DNA from 2 places in the Halodesulfovibrio sp. MK-HDV genome. Region 2 is predicted to be linked to the other one. Evidence: riboswitches for the same ligand, from Rfam matches in the RefSeq annotation. Region 2 holds a riboswitch; the other holds the start of a gene.
What was found. Region 2 has a riboswitch for cobalamin ahead of MKHDV_RS11140 (sirohydrochlorin cobaltochelatase). Riboswitches for the same ligand answer to the same signal wherever they lie in the genome.
Positions count from the first base shown of each region.

Region 1: another riboswitch for cobalamin. It lies ahead of MKHDV_RS01885 (ribonucleoside triphosphate reductase); the one in region 2 lies ahead of MKHDV_RS11140 (sirohydrochlorin cobaltochelatase).

Region 1 is NZ_WYDS01000002.1:80,125-83,442, forward strand. It holds gene MKHDV_RS01885 (ribonucleoside triphosphate reductase) at 1-1,642, opposite strand, end outside; cobalamin riboswitch at 1,815-1,972, opposite strand; gene MKHDV_RS01890 (hypothetical protein) at 2,456-2,815, shown strand; gene MKHDV_RS01895 (DJ-1/PfpI family protein) at 3,042-3,318, opposite strand, start outside.
Region 2 is NZ_WYDS01000013.1:3,875-7,192, forward strand. It holds gene MKHDV_RS11135 (iron ABC transporter permease) at 1-168, opposite strand, end outside; gene MKHDV_RS11140 (sirohydrochlorin cobaltochelatase) at 172-1,056, opposite strand; cobalamin riboswitch at 1,230-1,407, opposite strand; gene MKHDV_RS11145 (nucleoside recognition domain-containing protein) at 1,443-2,525, opposite strand; gene MKHDV_RS11150 (sigma-54 dependent transcriptional regulator) at 3,032-3,318, opposite strand, start outside.

The DNA of each region.
Region 1 (3,318 bases), on a different contig from region 2:
CGCAGATGATGTCTGCGTAGAGGTCTTTGTCTGTTTTAGCAAGACGGTAGCAAGTACCTTCGCCCGGAGTTGCCTCAAGGTTGTAAAGGTGGCCGGTTTCTTCCTGGAAGCGAACTGTAAGGGAACGCAAGTGGTTGAGGACGCGACGCATGAGGCGCAGACCGCTTTCAGTTTCGATACCTTTACCGAGCAAGTTGAGGCATGCTTCGTGACCACCGATAAGACCGATGGTGGAGAAGTGGCCTTTGTAGCCGTTTTTGAGGTAGCGACGAGAGAACGGGAACATGCCTGACTCGAGATGGTGTTCGCAAAGTTTGCGTTTGAACTCGAGAGAGTCTTTTGCCATTTCTGCGTATTCTTCAACGAGGTCGAGGAAATCTTCTTCGTTGTGCGCAAGGTAAGCAAGTTTAGGCAGGTTCAGGGTAACAACACCGATAGAACCGGTGAGGTCGCCAGCGCCGAAGAGGCCGCCTGTCTTTTTGCGGATTTCACGAAGATCCATCTGCAAACGGCAGCACATAGAACGAACATCTTCCGGATTGAGGTCGGAGTTGATGAAGTTCTGGAAGTACGGAACACCGTACTTGGCAGTAAGTTCCATAAGAAGCTGAGCAGGAACGGAATCCCAGTCAAAGTCTTTAGTAACGTTGTATGTAGGAATAGGGAAAGAGAAGATACGGCCGTCTGCGTCACCTTCGAGCATAACCTCGAGGAACGCACGGTTGATCATATCCATTTCTTCCTGATAATCGCCGTAGGTTGTGTCCTGGAACGCGCCACCGATGATGATAGGTTCCTTAGCAATATGCGCAGGAATAACCATGTCGAAGGTAAAGTTGGTGAACGGGCTCTGGCCACCCCAACGGGATGTTGTGTTCAGGTTGTAAACGAGTTTCTGGATCTGCTGACGAACAGTCGGGTAATCGAGTTTGTCGTTACGGATGAACGGTGCAAGGTAGGTATCAACGTTGTTGAATGCCTGTGCGCCGGACCATTCGTTCTGCAGGGTGCCAAGGAAGTTTACAATCTGGCCACATGCGGAGTCGAAGTGTTTTGCTGGTGCAGAGCAGCAGCGGCCTTCAAGGTTAAACCCTTCGAGAAGCAGGTCGCGCAGGCTCCAACCGGAGCAGTAGCCAGCAAGACCAAAGGAAAGATCGTGAATGTGGAAGTAGCCGTGAGTATGGGACTGACGGATTTCTTCCGGATATTTGTCAAGCACGTAACGAGCCTGAACAGAGCCTGCCATATGCAGGATAAGACCCTGAAATGAGTGACCCATGTTGGAGTTTTCGTTTACGCGCCAGTCGCTACGATCGAGGTAGCTTTCGATCATGCTGGATACGTCGAAGTATGCCTGATCCTGAGTACGCATTTCGCGGCGTTTTTCACGGTAAATGATGTAACGCTCTGCAACAGCATACAAGCGAGCTTCCATGAGTACTTGCTGCACTGTGTCTTGCACTTGTTCTTGCTCTGGAACTTCCACATTCGAAAGTTTTTCTTCAACTTTGCGTGCAAGTCGTTTGGAGAGAAGTGGATCTTTGATGCCACTGCCTTTGAGGGCTTTGAGGATAGCTTGGGCAATTCGTTCGAGGGACCAAGTTTCGATGCAACCGTCTCGCTTGAGGATCTGTTTCGGCATTAGAGCTCCGGACGTCATGAAGTGCAGGCAAAATTAGAGCATACGAATAGAACGCATGCGCCAGGACAGCATTTCGACATCTTCAGCCTGAGATGTGTATATAAAGGCAGAACCTCAACATACGCAGGCACAGGTTATGGATTATTTTGATAGAATACCGGTAGTACGCTTTGATACCGGTAGAACTTCAGGAAGGTGGCTGGCTTTCTGACTTGTACTGCCGTGGGTGGCAACTTCGATGAAGACAAGTGAGATTACAGCGGCAGGACCGCACCGGATTAAGACCGGATTTCCTTTGCGCCTTTCGGCCCCTGAAGGAGTATTCTTTGGGTGCCACAGAGCTAACAAAAAGCCCCTTTGGCATCAAGTGTGGAGTTGTGCATATTCGCCCAATCCACAAGTAATTCACAATGTAATACTCTTAAATAAAAGCAATATTTTTTTTACGCACAAATTCAATATCCACTTTTTTTCACTTGAGAGTTGACACGAGATTGTTTACTCCAAAAGGTGATCTACGGGGTGACTAAAATTGCTCTGTAGACCCTGCAAACTGTGACTTGAGTTACGGAAAACAGACTGAAAATTGGTTACACTCAGGTGATGTGTTATTCTAATTAGTTGCGCTTTTGCTTTTAAAAAGTGAGCAAACTGTGTAAAAAGTAGTGTTGTCACTTTTGAGCGTTTGGCAAACGGATGATCTAAGAGTCATGTTGTTACCGTGCGTCATGTGTGAGAAGGATACAGCATTACATAATCACGATAGAAAAAACAGGGAGAGAAAATGAGAGCATTGATTATGGCGTTAAGCTTATGCTTATTGCACAGGTTGCTGTTGCAGCTCCTAAAATGTCCGAACCATCGGTAAAGAGTAATTATAAAAACAAAATTCAGTGCGGGTATCTTGCACTTGAGATGCGTAAAAATGAAGTTGCCAATGAATATTTCACCGCGGGTGAAGCAATGTTCAAAGACCAGAACCCTGACGCGACCGATATGGATATAGCGAAAGTTTTTTCATACGAGCGTGGGTTTATGCATGGCTACCTTGCCGGTCAGATGGGATCAGTTTCCTCAATGAATGAAGTGAATAATGTATTTGCTCATGCGTATGAGAATATGTGTGTGAAATCTGCGGATAAGCCACAGCTGAAAGAAAAAACGAAGAAATAAGTCTTATTACAAATAAAAAAAGCCTCGTACGTGTTGTACGGGGCTTTTTTTATTTCTGGAAGATATAGTGATAGAAAATAGTAAGCATTTGGAACAAGCAGTTTTGTTTCTTTTGTGGTGATGCGTGTTCAATGCCAAACATCAATGGTTAAACCGTTCTGATTACAAGAAATGCACGGGGAAGTGATATTGGTATAGGAATGCGAACACAAATATCTAGTGGAAGCTAAGCGTGTTCTGCTGCCAGCATTTGTTTGAATTGGAGCACTGCACTTTGGTCTAGTCCGATGCTTTTAAATACTGCCGCAGTGAAGCTGACTGGCGCAGTTCCTGGGGCAGTGACGATTCGATTTTTAGAAACAGCCGAATTACTTTTGCTAAAGTGTTCAGCACCTGCGTATCCTTTTGCATTCTCAACAAGAAAATCGAGATTATGTGATGTGTGGAGCGTGTCATTAAGAAGCTCTGCCCGAGCAAGGGCTAAAGTTCCGCCGCATATACCT
Region 2 (3,318 bases):
TGGAAAAATATGCTGCACTAACGTATTGAATGCCTGCTGGATTGGAATATCCAGTGGACCGTATGCAGAAGCCAGAACAGCAGACACCACACAGACAAAGGCTGTGATGCTGGCAAAAATGACGCACCGACGGGCACGGCGCTGAGCGATGTCTGCTGAGCTGATCATGATTTACAGAGAATTAAATGCTTTTTTCAAGTGCGCGACCCACTGGGCAACAACAACATCGTACTCACCGGTGCCTTTAAGCACTGTCTGTACTTTGAAACCTTCTTTTTCAAGAATAGATTTCCAGCTGTCATCTTCCGCACCGGCCATATCATTACGTGCGTGGTCGCCAGCAACAGACATCAGCGGCATGAGCCAAACTGTTTTAATGCCTTTAGCTTTCAGCTTAGGAATGATGTTGTCGAGAGCAGGGTAGCCTTCAACTGTACCAACATAGATGTTGGAATCTTCTTCACTGAGGTAGGTAGCGAGACCCGGGTAGTAAATGTTGCCCGGATCGTGTGTGCCGTGGCCCATAAAGATAACTGCTTCGTCTTTTTTGCGTTTAGCTGGAACGGTAGCAGGCAAGATTTTTGCCATTGAAGCTACGTCAGCAGGAGAATTCAAAAGCGGTGTGCCCACAGCAATGTGGCTGATGCTTTTAGGAATGCCATTGAATGCGCTAGCAGTTTTTTTGATGTCTGAAAATTCTTGTCCCGGAATTGTCTGCAGGGACTGAACTGCAACATGTGTAAAACCTTCATCACCCATCTGCGCGAGAGCAGTAGCGGGGGAAGGAACAATCATGTTTTCTGTGCGTTTGATCTTATTACGAATAATGGCAGCAGAGTATGCCCAGCGGATTTCAGTATCCGGAAAAGCTTTGGCAACTTCTTCGCCAATGTTTTCTAAAGATACACGAGCTTCAGGTACGGATGTACCGAACGCTACGAGCAGGATGCCCTTTTTAGGAGTTTCGACTTGTCCGTGACCAGCAAAAGCAGGGAATGACAAAACGAAAACAAGGACAACAGCGAGCATGAGTCGTAAAGAACGACTGCGGATCATGGCAAAAGCCTCCAACGTTTGGGGCGGGAAATATAACGCTTGGACAGTGCAAAGTACGCACCGATAGCGAAGTGTGTTTTGCATAACAAGGCCCCGTGCCTGCAAAACGTGCCGAATATTCACAGCCTGCCGAAGTGAAAAGGGGGGAGAGATTCGATGGCAGGTGTGGTGTGAATATGTACAAAGTATCAGGCAGGTCTTCCGGCTTGTTTCTTTTTCTCCGACCTTCCCAGTAAAACCAGTGGTACAATATGGAGAAAAATTGAATAAAACTTACGGCGGCGGGACCGCTCCCGATTTAAACGGGATTCCCTATTAGGCTCAATGAGCACCTGAAGTGAGGCACTGTACACGTAATAAAATTGACCGGTCAAGGAGTGATATTACTAACCGGCAATCCAAAGATACAAGATTGTTACGCAGATGAGGCTGCTGATGCGTAATGCCTGACTCATGAGTAACATCGGGAAGCCGATCTTAAAAGAGAAGACACCAGTTTGCGATGGCAACTGATGACGCAGTGCGCGGATTGGTGTGGCGACAATTGTTCCAAGAACCAGAGCCAGAACAAGCTGTGATGTGGTAAGTGCTCCGCCGTCTAAAAGAGCGCCCGCTGCTGCGATACCTGTTGTGAATTCCGCAGCCACTGCAAATACAACAACGCTGACAGCTTCAACAGGAAGATAGGCAGAAGTAACCCAACCTGCTGCGGCTGTACGAAGATATTCAAACATGCCTGCCTGATTCAAGGCGTAGATGAGGAAATATACTGGAGCGGTAATGGTACAGATGCGGATAAATCGTTTACGGAATGCCTGTAAAATTTTGGCAGCGGAAGTTGTTCTATGCGCTGGTTGTTTTTTTATAGGTGATGTTGTCGCATGGGGCGCGAGTTTTATTCGCGTCCAGATAAGTAGCAGGAGCGTGCGGAGCAGAGCAGCAAAGCCGTTGAGAGAAAGGTATATTATTCCCGCTGTGCGCGTCATCGGTACAATAATAAAGAATGTGGTCGGGAGATGCAGGAGAAAGACTGGTAGTCCTGTATTGATAAGGTAACTCAGCTTCATTTCCTGCAGGGAGATCTTTTTTTCTTTCCAGAACGTCATCAGCATGGTGTTTGCAGCTGTTCCTGAAAAAAATGCGGTTGTGAATGCCGCACCGGATTCATCTTTCAGGTTCCCGAAGCGCATGACAGGACGCACCAACGTGGCAAGAAGTGGTGCCCAGCCCATGCCTTCAACCGCAATACCAACAATAAGGCCAATGCCGAGAAAGCCGAGCATCCGAAGGAGCGGGCGGAGTAGTCCTGGCCATGCTTTACCCCACGTGAGCAAGCTTGGGTCATTGGAAAGGATGACACCTAGTGCTGTTAGCGAACAGATAGCGGCAATTACAAGCGCTTTTACTGGGCTTTTGGATTTGCGTTTGCGAGGGGCAGAGGTTGAGATGTTGGTTGATGCGTGTGACATGGAATCTCCTTGAGGTGGTGGTACGCCACACAAAAAGTAATTTCAAGTAAGTAAGTTATGCTTGAAATAAGAATATTTATCGATAATTTTCTGGAATAGTAGCTTGTTATGTAGAAAATAGAGCGCGGAATTTTGTGCAAAAAAAATCGCGCCACAGCAAGCTGTAGCGCGCATTTTTTCAATCGACATGCGATTAAGGAAACCGGGTAGTTTTCGCCGGTCCGAAAAAAGTAGCTTCCCCCAACTTTGTCCGACACATGAGGAAATTTCTTTTCAGGAGTAGACCATTCCTCCTGCACTGCGCTCTATATATCAAGAAGCGTGCCGTTTGTCATAACCTATTTATAAGAATGTAGAAAATTAGATATGGTTATAAATGATAAGGACATTCAACGGTAAGTGGTACAAAAAGGATTAGAGTGTCCGAGATTACGGATAAGTAGTCCGCAATCTCGGACGATTTGTGTTTAATGCTGATAGCGAGTCGCGCTTGTGCGAGAAAAAGACTACTTTTTTACGGAGTGCTTTTTCAGCAGGTCGTATAGGTAGGAGCGGGAAAGACCGGACAATTGGCAAGCTGTGGCTACTTTTCCATCTGCTAACGCCATAAGGTTTTGTAGATATTGTGAGAATGCTTCATCTCTAAATTCAAAAAAAGGCGTGATGGAATCAGGAATTACAAGAGTGTCCGTGATCACGGACTGAAGTGATGCCTTGTCCGTGTTCGCGGAATTTTGTGTATGCTGTCCCGTGTCAAACTGTGGCGATATGGGATTGGCAGCCATATCATCAA